Regions from separate parts of the Microbacterium sp. W1-4-2 genome, predicted to be linked through region 4. Evidence: predicted binding sites of a transcription regulator. Region 4 holds the regulator's gene; each other region holds the start of a gene.
What was found. The regulator LexA, encoded in region 4, represses DNA repair genes until DNA is damaged. The targets are predictions, from matches to a motif close to TCGAACANNTGTTCGA.
Positions count from the first base shown of each region.

Region 1: a site for LexA is predicted at 1,250-1,265, ahead of AC3RX0_RS14750 (HNH endonuclease signature motif containing protein). Genes of this name have one in related genera too.
Region 2: a site for LexA is predicted at 1,985-2,000, ahead of AC3RX0_RS14920 (HNH endonuclease signature motif containing protein). Genes of this name have one in related genera too.
Region 3: a site for LexA is predicted at 1,808-1,823, ahead of AC3RX0_RS11445 (Rv2578c family radical SAM protein). Genes of this name have one in related genera too.

Region 1 covers NZ_JBYRJC020000003.1:441,187-444,391, reverse strand. Annotated here, with positions in the region: gene AC3RX0_RS14755 (DUF2207 domain-containing protein) at 1-643, shown strand, start outside; gene AC3RX0_RS14750 (HNH endonuclease signature motif containing protein) at 660-1,199, opposite strand; gene AC3RX0_RS14745 (D-alanyl-D-alanine carboxypeptidase family protein) at 1,680-3,026, opposite strand; gene AC3RX0_RS14740 (FUSC family protein) at 3,199-3,205, shown strand, end outside.
Region 2 covers NZ_JBYRJC020000003.1:473,150-476,354, forward strand. Annotated here, with positions in the region: gene AC3RX0_RS14905 (magnesium and cobalt transport protein CorA) at 1-273, opposite strand, end outside; gene AC3RX0_RS14910 (SDR family oxidoreductase) at 373-1,143, opposite strand; gene AC3RX0_RS14915 (DUF998 domain-containing protein) at 1,248-1,850, opposite strand; gene AC3RX0_RS14920 (HNH endonuclease signature motif containing protein) at 2,046-3,205, shown strand, end outside.
Region 3 covers NZ_JBYRJC020000002.1:777,998-781,202, reverse strand. Annotated here, with positions in the region: gene AC3RX0_RS11455 (acyl-CoA dehydrogenase family protein) at 1-208, opposite strand, end outside; gene AC3RX0_RS11450 (M15 family metallopeptidase) at 426-1,700, opposite strand; gene AC3RX0_RS11445 (Rv2578c family radical SAM protein) at 1,832-3,205, shown strand, end outside.
Region 4 covers NZ_JBYRJC020000005.1:86,167-89,371, reverse strand. Annotated here, with positions in the region: gene AC3RX0_RS16335 (histidinol-phosphate transaminase) at 1-372, opposite strand, end outside; gene AC3RX0_RS16330 (LysM peptidoglycan-binding domain-containing protein) at 419-778, opposite strand; gene lexA (transcriptional repressor LexA) at 1,139-1,753, shown strand; gene metE (5-methyltetrahydropteroyltriglutamate--homocysteine S-methyltransferase) at 1,832-3,205, opposite strand, start outside.

The sequences.
Region 1 (3,205 bases), on a different contig from region 4:
GAAGATGCTGAAGTGGGGCGCGGCGCAGCTGGACGCCCGCGGTCTGCGGCGCAGGGTGCCCGGAAAGGTGCGGGCGCTGCCGATCCTGCCGGCGGGGGTGTTCTTCATCGCCGCCGTCCTCGCCGGCGTGGTGGCACTCGCGTCGTATGTGACCCCCGCCGTGCCCATCGTCATCATGATGATCGCGACGGCCGCGCTGGTCACCACGATCATCCTGTCGTCGCGCAAGCCGCTCACGGCGGCCGGCGCCGAGGTGCGCGACCACCTCGAGGGCCTGAAGGTGTTCATCGAATGGGCCGAGGCCGACCGCATCCGCATGCTGCAGTCGCCGGCCGGGGCCGAGCGCGTGCGCGTGGACGTGAACGATCCGCGCCAGATGATCCGCCTGTACGAGAAGCTGCTGCCGTACGCGGTCGTGTTCGGGCAGGAGAAGCAGTGGTCCGACCGCTTGTCGGCGATGTATCCGGCCGGCGAGGCCCCGTACTGGTACGCGGGCACGGCGGGCTTCAACGCCGCGACGTTCGCCGCCGGCGTCGGCTCGCTTTCGTCGGCTGCCGCGTCCTCGTCGTCGACATCGGGCGGGTCGGGTGGTGGCGGCTCTGCCGGGGGCGGTGGGGGAGGCGGGGGCGGCGGGGGCGTCTGACCGACGGACTGCCGGGTCAACCACTCGCGGCACGCCGCGGTCGCCCGCGCGTTCTTGCCACGTTGCCGCCGACCGCGCGACGGATCCCGTCGCGAGCGCGGTGAAGCGATCCGGGATGTCTCCGCCATGTGCGGCTGGGGTCGATTGTCGACGGTGCACGCACTTCCGGCACGCCGCCCACCATGCGGATCTGCCATCCGCTGGTCTCGATCGTCCGGTGGTGCCACCAGCAGAGCGGGACTCCGTTGTCGACGTGCGTCGGTCCGCCTTCGGGGTGCGGGATGACGTGATGGATTTCGCACCAGGAGGCGGGAATGTGGCATCCCGGAATGATGCATTCACCGTCGCGGGCCATGATCGCGCGGCGTTGCTGTCCGGTGAAGCCCCGGTTCAGGGTGCCCAACGCGACGATGCGCCCGTCTTGGGCGACGACCATGCGCTGGATGCCGCCGGAGCAGGCGATCTGACGGGTCACGAAGGCGGGAACCGTGCAGTCCGTGCCGTCGATGAAGCCGACACCGTCGTCGCGGTCGACATCTGCGGGTGTCGCGTTCATGGGTCCATGGTCCCAGGGACCTCCGACATCCATCGCGAACATTCCCCAGGTCAGACATATGTTCTGTGGATAATCCGGCCCGCCGACGGGCTGGGGAGGAGCCGACGGCCCAAGCCGACGACCGCCGCCTCTCGCCGCAGCAGGCATCGGCGAACGCGCCTCCGCTTGCTCCGACTCGAAGGACCGGGATGCCGCGCAGCGGGTTGACGGCGCGGGAGGGGCTCGCGAGCGATGGGCTCTGAGCGCCGCAGGATCGCAGACAGAGTTAGAGCCGGTCGGAGAGGCTCCCGACCGGCTCTTTCCCTTGCACCAAGAGTGTCCTGCAATCACATGTCGGCAGCTGCCACAGCAAAACAACTACCGTGAGATGACTATATAACGAGAAGATAACGGACACCAGCCCTTGTCGTTATCTTTTTGTGATTCTTTCCTCATTCACAGGTTCGCGCCCGAGGGATGCTCGCGCCGTGCGCGACCCACCTACCGCCCGAGCTCGTCCGGGTGCGTGAGGCGCCACCACGCGGTCGGCGGGGTGATGCTCCCCTCGACTACGACGTCGGCTTTCGCGGTGCGGGGGCCGGCCTTCCACGTGACCGTCCCGACCACCTCGCCGTCCTTGTACGTCTTCGGCGCGGTCGTGGTCATCGACACGGCGATCGGGGTGTCGGACCATGTGAAGATCGATGCGCTGTCGCGGATGACCATCCGCGCGCTCGCGCCCCACGGTGTCGTGTAGGTGCCGACCCGCTGGCCCTCCTTCGCCAGCGGCACGGCGTGGAATCCGCTGCGGATGCTCGCCAGCTCGTCGACGACCCCGGCGTTCGCGGATTCGTGCGTGTCGGCGCCCAGCAGCACTCCGACGATGCTCAGCGGCTTGTCCAGCCCCACATCCAGTGACGCCGTGTACAGCAGGTTGTAGCGGCCCACGCCGAGGTTGCCGGTCTTCAAGCCGGTGATCCCCTCTGTTCCGAGCAGATCATTCGTGTTGCGCAGCAGACCGGGCCCGGTCACGGCGATACCGGATGACGCGGCGATCGCGGCGATGGTCGGGTCGGCCGCGGCGAGCCTGCCGATGGCGAGCAGGTCGCGCGGCGTGCTGGTGTTGCGCTGGCTCATGCCGGTCGGCTCGACCATCGTGGTGCCGTTGAGCTTGTGCTCGGCGAGCCACCTGCGTGCCGCGCCGAGGAACGCGCCCTGCGAACCGAACGCCCACGTCGACACCGCTTCGGCGTAGTTGCTGGCCGAGGGGATGAGCATCGTCGCGAGGGCGTCGTGCAGCGACATCCTGGTGCCGATCGGCATGGCGGCGATCGTCGCGCCCATCACGTAGTACTTGTCGTAGAGGTCGTGCGCGGCCTTGCCGAACGTGAGGGTCGGGCCGGGATCCGCGGCGCTCGCCAGCGGATACGCGTCGAGGATGACGAGCGCGGTGATCACCTTGCTGATGCTCGCCATCGGCCGCGGCTCGTTCGACCCGCTCGTGAGCACGGGGGCCTTCGACGCGGCCTTGAAGTACGTCTCGGCGCCCGAAATGCTGATCGCCGACGCGCCCTCGGACGACAGGTCGACGGCCGCCGCCGCCGGCACCGAGACCGCCGGCGCCTGCGACACGACGGCCGGCGTGCGCAACGGAGCGTTCAGGGCCCAGCCGACATAGCCGCCGGCGGCGGCGATCAGCGCGACGAGCACGAGCGTCGTGATGATCAGACCGCGGCGGCGCGCACGTCGCGCCGCGGGATCGTCGCGGCGGTCCGGCAGCTGCTGCCCGTGCTCCAGCAGCTCGGCGAGGCCCGAGAGCCCATCCCGCGTCTGGCGATCCGTCGTCATCCATCACCCCGTCGTGATCCGAGAATCCTCCGGCGCGGCCCGGTGCCCGGCCGGCACCGAACCAGGTGGCGACCGGCGCGGATGAGAAACGCCTCATGAGATGTATATCAGGGGATGCCGCGGCCCGGGCGCCGCGCGATGGCGGTACGCCGACGCGGCATATGCTGTGGCCGTGTCCG
Region 2 (3,205 bases), on a different contig from region 4:
GTAGCGCGCGGGGCGCAGCACGAGGAACCGGGTGTCGGCGTACTGCTCGAGCTTTGCCCGCTGGTGCCCGCTGAGCGCATCCTCGACCGCCAGGCGGTGCAGGTCGAACTCCGAGGCCACGGCGCCCATCTCGGTCGCATCGGGTCGGTACAGGCCGATCCAGGCGAACCCGCCGCTGTGCTCGGCCAGCGCCTCCCACGTGGCATCCAGGCTCGCGGGGGTCGCCACCCGCTGCCCGTCGCCCGCGTAGATCGCGTTGCCGATGACCGTCACGCGCTCCAGTGTGGCATGCGGGCGCCGGTGATCCGGGTCGCGACGCCGGTCAGCCCGCGGGAGGCGCCAGCGCGGCGAGATCCAGACCGGGCAGGTCGCTCACATGCCACCGCCGGTGAGGAACACGCCGCCGTCGATGCCGAGGGTCTGCCCCGTGATCCAGCCGGCGTCGTCGCTGAGCAGGAACGCGACGGCGCCCGCGACGTCGTCGGGCACGCCCAGGCGCTTGAGCGGATACGCCTGGGCGACCGCCTCTTCCTTGCCCTCGTACAGGGCGGTGGCGAACCGGGTCTTGACGACGGCCGGGGCGACGGCGTTGACCCGGATGCCGGGCCCGAGTTCGACCGCGAGCTCTTCGGTGAGGTGGATGAGCATCGCCTTGCTCGCACCGTAGATCCCGATGCCCGGCGCGGGCTGCCGGCCCGACAGCGAGCCGATGTTCACGATCGCGCCGCCGTGGTCGGCCATCCAGGCGCGGTGCACGTGCTGGGTCCAGCCGAGCGCCGCGATCACGTTCACGTCGACGATCTTGCGGGCGACGTCGAGGTCGACGCCCATGAGGGGACCGTACGCGGGGTTGATGCCCGCGTTGTTCACCAGCAGGTCGACGCCGCCGAACGCCTCGATCGTGCGGGCGACCGCGTCCTGCTGGTGGGCCGGGTCGTCGGCGTGCCCGGGGACGCCGAGGGCGCGCCCGGGTCCGCCGAGCCGCTCGACGGCTTCGGCGAGCGCGTCGGGCTTGCGGCCGGTGATCGTGACCCGGGCCCCCTCGCGGACCAGGCGTGCGGCGATGGCCTCGCCGATCCCGCGACTGGCCGCGGTGACGATCGCCGTTCTGCCCTCGAACCTCTGACCCGTCGTGTCGCCCATCCCGCGGCTCCTTCGCCTGGTTCGCTGCGCGCGGCCTGCACGGCCCCGCCACCGGGAATCCTGCCACGTCGCGGGGCGGCGGGCACGGCTCCGGTCCCGGCCTCTCAGGCGGGGATGCCGGGATGAAGCAGGAACGCGATCGACAGGATTCCGAACCACGCGATGAAGCCCACGTAGATGAGGCGCTCGACCAGGCCGAACACCGGGCGCAGCGCGGCCACCCGGCCCGCGGCCATCGTGCCGATCGACCCGAGGACCATGACCGCGGCGCAGATGCGTGTGAGGGGCGCGAGTGCCGGGTACCCGGCATCCCGCAACGGCGCCGCCGCCCCGATCGCCGCCAGCGTGACCGTGACGAACGCGACGAGGGCGAGCACGGAGTGGATGCCGCCGGACCGGGTGCGCTGGGCGCCCGGTGCGTCCATCGGGAAGAACGGGATCAGCGCCCGGGCGACGGCGAACACCCACAGCAGCACGACGACGGCCGCGGCCTCGGCCAGTGGCGCCAGGAACAGCGCCCCGGCCGCGGCGGCGACGGCGGCCGATGCGGCGGCCGTGGTGTAGCCGGCGCGGAACCGCGTGAGCGCGTACTGGCTCACCGGCGCGGTCACCGCCGACAGCCCGGTGGGCGCCAGGTGCAGCGCGACCAGGGCCACCAGCAGCGCAGCGGTCGCAACGAGCTGGATGACGGCGAGGATGACGGCCACGAGAGGATCATCTCGCCGCGGGGCGGCACCCGGGTCACCGGGCACCCGCTCATGCCGAGCTCGCAGCAATCCGCCGCCCGCGTCGGATGCTGTGCTCAGCCCCGGCGCATGCGCGGCGTCGCACCCGTGCCCGTTCATCCACATGTTCGAAGATCACCCCTTCTATTCATCGAACATAGATGCTATCATCGAACCATGGAATCGCAGGGGCAGCCGGTCGTGGAGCACGCGGATGACGTGTTCGTGCTGAACGCGCTGTTCCAGGATGCCGAGGCCGGGCAGTACGAGACGAACCGGCGGGACGCGCGCCGGTGCGAGGCGCTCGCGGACGCGCTGCAGTTCGCCCGAGACAATCCGCACGTGTACGTGCGTACCGAACTGGACGCCGACGATCCGCTCGGCAGACGCGCAGGTCGGCGCCCGCGGCGGGATCCGGGTTCCCTGCTGGGCGGGGACGCAGAGCTCGCCGTGCGATGCGCGGTCAGCGAGGCGGCGTCGCGGCTGGGACTGACCGAACACCAGGTGCGGTCCCAGTCGGGTACCGCGCAGCGCGCCCGTGCGAGCCTGCCGCACGCATGGCACACCGCCCGAGAGGGACTGATCACCGTCGCGCATGTGGACGCGATGCTCGCCCAGCTGAACGCGTTCGCCGACGACCCCGACCTGCTGGCCGTGTTCGACGAGGTGATGACGAAAGTCGCCCTGCACGCGTCCGCGACCGCCACGAAACGCAAGAGCAGGGAGCTCGCCGACCGGCTCACCGAGACGACCCGCACGACACGGCACGCGGATGCGTTCGCGAGACGGTGCGTGTACGTGGAAGACGTTGACGACGGCATGGCGTGGCTGCACCTGCTGATGCCTGCACGCACCGCGCATGCCATCGACCACTCCTTCACCGCGACCGCCAAGGCCATGACCGACACCGAGCGCGACGGGCGCACCCGAGACCAGATCCACGCCGACCTCGCCACCGGCCGGCTCACCGGGGAGGGCAACGGCCGGCCGATCGTGAAGACCAAGGTGTTCGTCACCGTTCCCCTTGACAAGCTCACCCCCGCCGCACGAGCCACCGTCCGCACAGACGACCCGAGAGCCACCCGCAATCGGCCGCGCGGCGCTCTGACAGGGCTGGACCTGAACCAGGACTGCCTGATCCCCGGCCATGGGCCGATCGACGACGCCACAGCCCGGCAGCTCCTGCTCGATGCAGGGGCGTTCACCCGGGTCATCACCGACCCGGTCACCGGGGTCATCCTCGACATGGACCGCCGATCCCGCAAAGCTACCGGCCCGCAGCGCGCGTGGCTCGCCCTCACTCACGGCACCTGCCTCGTCGACGGCTGCGACCGACT
Region 3 (3,205 bases), on a different contig from region 4:
AGTCCTGCAGCATGCCGGCGCCGCCGAACTCCTCGGGGACCGACAGGCCGATGATGCCGGCTTCGCCCGCCGCCAGCATGGTCGCACGATCGACCTCGCCGTCGGCGTCCCACTGCTCGCGCTTCTCGTTCGTGCCGTAGCGCTTGATGAACTCCTTGACGACGTCGCGGAACGCCTCGTGGTCCTCGTCGTAGATCTCCCGTTCCATGGCCGGCAGAACCTCTCTCTTCAGCGAGTCTTCGAGCCGCAGCACGGTGCAGCGCCGCGGCATCTGGCATTCTAAGCGGCATCCAGTGTCAGCGCCTCTGGTATTCAGTACCACCGACAAGGAACGATGGATGCCGCGGCCCGGTATTGCCGGACTGCACAATCGAGTGCGCGCCGACGGATCGCCACCCTCGTCGCGCTCGGCCCGCGAACGACCGTCAGCGGTCGTAGCCGGGGGCGGCGGGAAGGCCGAAGAACTCCTCGAGCGTGTGGAAGCCGCCGCCGTGATACGCCTTGGCCAGATCGACGCCGATGTAGCGCAGGTGCCACGGCTCGGGCAGGTAGCCGGTGACCGGGGTGTGGCCCTTCTCGTACCGGACGATCCACCCGTACTGCCACGCGTGGGCGACGATCCAGCGGTCCTGCGCGGTGGCGGCCAGGTCGTCGAGCGTGCCGCACCCCAGGTTGCACGCGACGACGTCCGTTGCCAGGCCCGTCTGGTGCTCGCTGAAGCCGGGCCGGGCGCTGACCAGGTCCGCGCCGCTCACGCCGCGGGTCACCACCTGGTCGCCGTAGTTGATGTGCTGGGTGCGGTAGGACCGGTAGCCGCTGTTCATCGCGATCTCGCCGGCCCCGGCCTTCGCGGCCGCCGCGACCATGCGGCTCAGGGCTGCGGCGGCATCGGCGCGCAGTCCCGCGCCGTCGAGGCTGCGCACGCCGACGGGCACGGCGCGGGGGGTCGGCGCGTAGTCGACCGGGTTCAGCGGCCGCTGCTTGTCGACGACGATCCACAGGCGGCTCGGGTCGTCCATCGGAACGCAGGGCGCGGCACCGCTGACGACGGCCTGACGGAACGCGGCGCCGCCGCCCGCGGCGCGGATCGCCGCCGGGTCGTCGTGCGCGTTCAGCGCGGTGATGAACGCGACCTCGTCGCACAGCGCGAGCGACGCCGGAGCCGGCGCGGCCGAACGCGCCTGCGCATCGGCGGCCGGGCCGGACGCCGATGCGGAGGACGCGGCATCCGAGGTCTGCGCGGTGAGCTTCGATGCCGTGATGTCGACGGAGTCGGTGGCGTGACGATCGGTGTGCACGCCGGACGCGGGGTTCAGCGCCGCCACGGCGCCCGCGCTCGTTCCGACCACGACCAGCAGCGACGCCGCCGCCAGTGCGATGCGCGCGAGCGGGTGGGCCCTGCGGACGTGTCGCGGCACCGCCTCGTCGGTGAGCAGCGGGACCAGCGGCGGGGGCGCGGGAGTCGGCAGGGGCGGGGGCGGAGCCTTGAAGATCGGGGGATGCGGCGCCTCGGCGGCCGGACGAGCGCCGACGGCTGGGATCACCGGAAGCGGCAGTGTCGGCGCCGGATCGCGGCGCACGGCCGCAGAGACCGCTGTGGCCTCGGGATCCTTCCGCGCACGCTCGCGCGCTTCGCGCAGGGCACGCCGACTCTGGGGTGCGCGCGCGGCAGAGCGACCGGGCGGGTCGGGAACCGTCACCCGCCCCATTCTGCCCTGCCGCCGCCCCGAGCGCGAGAGCGGATCGGCAGCGCGGCCGACGCCTGAGCGCCGACTGAATTACTTTCGATTCCCCACTTGACGAATGATCGAATCTGTGTTCCCATGAGGGGATGCGATGGCAGGGACAGGAACTCGGAACTGAGGATGCCTCAGCCCTGCCGGGTCTCGAACGCATCGACGGCCTCGTCCGCTCGGTGACGACGCCCGAGTTCGCCGGCATCACGTTCCACGAGGTGATGAGCAAGAGCGCGCTGAACCATGTTCCCGGCGCCTCGGCGATGCCGTTCGACTGGACCGTCAACCCCTATCGCGGCTGCTCGCACGCATGTGCCTACTGCCTATCGCCCGAGACCTCGGTGATGACAGCGGACGGGCGCCAGCGTCCCATCGGGGATCTGCGCGTCGGCGATGAGATCATCGGCACCCGGGTGCGCGGCACTTACCGACGATTCGTGCGCACGCGAGTCGAAGCCACCTGGGCGACACGCAAGCGCGCCTATCGTGTGACTCTCGCAGATGGGACGGAGCTCGTAGCGAGCGGGGATCACCGGTTTCTCACGGATCGCGGATGGAAGCACGTCACGGGTGCAATGACCGGCAAGAGCCAGAGGCCGTATCTCACGCTGTCGAATCGCCTGCAGGGCTTCGGCATGACCGCCGGAGCCCTCGCCCAGCCGTCGATATCACGCAAGCTCGACATCGTAGGGACGGCAGTGAAGTCCGTCGCAGACCTGCGCGTCGTGCGCATCGAAGATCTCGGCACCGAAATCGACATGATCGATATCACGACGGGAACGGGTGACTTCATCGCCAACGGTGTCATCAGCCACAACTGCTTCGCCCGGGGCACCCACGAATACCTCGACCTCGACGCGGGGCACGACTTCGACTCGCAGATCGTCGTCAAGGTCAACGTCGCCGACGTGCTGCGCCGCGAGCTCGCGCGTCCGGCGTGGCAGCACGAGCCGGTCATGCTCGGCACGAACACCGACCCTTACCAGCGCGCCGAGGGCAGGTACCGGCTCATGCCCGGCATCATCGACGCCCTCGCCGACTCGGGCACGTCGTTCTCGATCCTCACGAAGGGCACGCTGCTGCGACGTGACCTGCCGCAGCTGGTGGATGCCGCGTCCCGCGTGCGCGTGTCGCTGGCGATGTCGATCGCCGTGTACGACGACGCGCTGCAGCAGTCGATCGAGCCCGGCACGCCCACGACCGCGGCGCGGCTGGCGACCGTGCGCGCGGCGACCGATGCCGGTTTCCGGGTGACGGTGTTCCTGATGCCGATCCTGCCGCACCTGACCGACTCGGCTCCGGCGCTGCACGAGGCGCTGGACCGCATCCGCGCGGCGGGCGCGGGGCGCGTGGTGTTCGGCGCACTGCATCTGCGACCGGGCGTGAAACCGTGGTTCCTGCACTGGCTCGAGCGCGAGCATCCCGAACTGCTGCCCGCCTACCGCGGCCTGTATCCGGGGGCGTCGGTC
Region 4 (3,205 bases):
GTACATCGAGTACGTGGGGGCGAAGCCGAACGCCGTCCGCCCGGGACCTGCGAACGCCTGCAGCAGGTGCTGCAGCACCTCGTTCGAGCCGTTGCCCGCCCACATCTGGTCACGTGTCAGCCCGTGACCCAGGTATTCGGCGAAACCCTCGCGCAGGTGCGTGAACTCACGATCCGGGTAGCGGTTCACATCACGCAGCGCCAGCGCGATCGCGTCGACGATGTCGTCCGAGACCTCTTTGGGGATCGGATGCGTGTTCTCGTTGACGTTCAGCGCCACCGGCAGCGCGGCCTGGGGCGCACCATACGGCATCAGCCCCCGCAGGTCGTCACGAAGGGGCAGATCTTCAAGGCGCGGGCTCACGGTTCCCATCGTAGAGCGCGGCAGGCGCGTGGTTTCAGGCCCCGACCCGCCGCTCTCACCGCGCCGGTGCGTACTCGGCCGGGATGGCGATCTGCTCGCCCGGCGACAGCGTGACGCCGTCGAGGGCGTTCAGTCGCACGATCGCGTCGACGACGTCGCGGGGATCGGCGCCCGGAGCGACGGTCTGGGCGATCGACCACAGCGAATCGCCCGGCTCGACCGTCACTGTGGAGAAGCTGCCGGCGGGGGCCCCGGCATCCTTCGATGCGAGAGCCGCACCCCCGCTCACGACCGCCATGCCGACGGCCACCGCCAGCGGGACCGCCACGAGCGCGGCCAGCACGCGGCGCCCGCGAATCGTCAACCGCAGACGGGTCTGGGCCGGAACGTGCGATGCCATTGCGATGCCGGACATTGGTCCTCCTGTTCGGACGAGACGTTCGGGAACCGTGCTCGGCTGGGAGCATCGCCACCGAATCTCTCTTCCAAAGTTATCTTCGATTGATTAGACTGTCAAGAGGCACCCGGATCGGAGATCTTCGAAGGCGACACGCCCACGCGCTGGCCTCGATTCGTCTTCTCACCGGATACCGTTTCGATGAGGACACCCCATCACCGACCTCCGACATTCGAAGACGCTGCCCCGGGCGGCAGGACGGGAGCTGACATGAGCGATGTGAACCACGGCGACGCGGGCCAGGACGCGGCGGCGGTCGCCGACGGCCCGAGGCCCCGTCGGCAGACGCGGCGGCGCAAGAGCCTGAGCGACAAGCAGATGGCGATCCTCGAGGTGATCCAGCGGTCGATCACCCGGTACGGCTACCCGCCGAGCATGCGCGAGATCGGCGACGCCGTCGGGCTCAAGTCGCTGTCGAGCGTGACCCACCAGCTCAACCAGCTCGAGCTGAGCGGCTACCTGCGACGCGACGCGGGCAAGACCCGTGCGATGGAGATCCTCATCGACCTGCCCGGCTCGTCGGCCGAGAACCCGGCCGAAACGGCGCCCGCGGTCGGTGACGCGGCACTGGTGCCGCTGGTCGGTCACATCGCAGCGGGTGTGCCGATCACCGCCGAGCAGCAGGTCGAAGAGATCTTCCCGCTCCCCCGGCAGCTGGTGGGCAAGGGCGAGCTGTTCATGCTCAAGGTGCAGGGCGAGTCGATGATCGATGCTGCCATCTGCGACGGCGACTGGGTCGTCGTGCGCGCACAGAACACAGCGGTCAACGGCGAGATCGTGGCCGCGATGCTCGACGGCGAGGCCACGGTCAAGACCTTCCGCCAGCGCGACGGGCACACCTGGCTGCTCCCCCGCAACTCGGCGTTCGAGCCGATCCTCGGCGACGAGGCCGTCGTCCTGGGCAAGGTCGTGGCGGTGCTGCGCGCGGTCTGATCCCGCAGCGCCCCCTCCTCGTACAACGCGGTGGGCCCGGCCGGAATGCTCCGGCCGGGCCCACCGCGTTTGGGCGCCCTACGCGCGGGAGAGCGCCTCCTGTGCCGCGCGCACGCGCTGTGTCGCCTCGACGAGATTGCGCAGCGACGCCACGGTCTCGGGGTACGCGCGTGTCTTCAGCCCGCAGTCCGGGTTCACCCATACTTGGCGCAGCGGCAGCTCGGCGGCCGCCCGCTCGAGCAGCTGCGTGAGCTCGTCGACCGATGGCACGCGCGGCGAGTGGATGTCGTAGACGCCCGGCCCGATGCCGTGGGCGAAGCCCGACGACGCGATGTCGCCGATGACCTCGCCGCGGCTGCGCGCCGCCTCGATCGAGGTGACGTCGGCGTCCAGGGCGGCGATCGCGTCGATCACGACCGCGAACTCCGAGTAGCACAGGTGCGTGTGCACCTGTGTGGCCTCGGCCGCACCCGCCGTCGCGAGGCGGAACGACCCCACCGACCAGTCGAGGTACGCCGGCTGAGCGGCCTGCTTGAGCGGCAGCAGCTCGCGCAGGGCCGGCTCGTCGACCTGGATGATGGCGATGCCCGCGGCCTCGAGATCCGCGATCTCGTCGCGCAGCGCCAGTGCGACCTGGTTCGCCGTCTGGCCCAGCGGCTGGTCGTCGCGCACGAACGACCACGCGAGGATCGTCACGGGCCCGGTGAGCATGCCCTTGACGGGCTTCGAGGTCAGCGACTGCGCGTACTGCGACCAGGCCACCGTGATCGGCGCGGGCCGCGAGACGTCGCCCCACAGGATCGAGGGCCGGGTGGCGCGCGACCCGTACGACTGCACCCAGCCGTTGCGGGTCACCGCGAACCCGTCCAGGTTCTCGGCGAAGTACTGCACCATGTCGTTGCGCTCGGGCTCGCCGTGCACCAGCACGTCCAGCCCCAGCTCCTCCTGCAGGCCGATCACGCTCGTGATCTCCAAGCGCAGCACGTCCTCGTAGTCCGCCGTGCTCAGCTTGCCACGGTCGTGCTCGGCGCGAGCGCGGCGGATGTCGCCGGTCTGCGGGAACGATCCGATCGTGGTGGTGGGCAGCACCGGCAGCCCGAGTGCGGCCTCCTGCGCCGCGACGCGCGCCGCATAGTCCCCGCGGGTGAAGGCCTCGGCGGTGAGGGCCGCCTCGCGCTCACGAACCTGCCCGTCGCGCACGCCCGGCGCCTCACGACGGTCGGCGAGGGCAGTGGATGCCGCAGCCACCTCGGCCTCGATCGCCGCGCGACCGCGGACCAGACCGGTGGCCAGGGCGGCGACCTGTCCCACCTTCTGGTCGGCGAACGCGAGCCACGATGCCAGCCGCGCGTCGAGGTCGGGTTCATCGGCGACGTCGTGCGGCACGTGCTGCAGCGAGGTCGTCGTGCCGGCGGCGACCGCCTTCGCGCCGAGGACCCGCAGCCGTTCAAG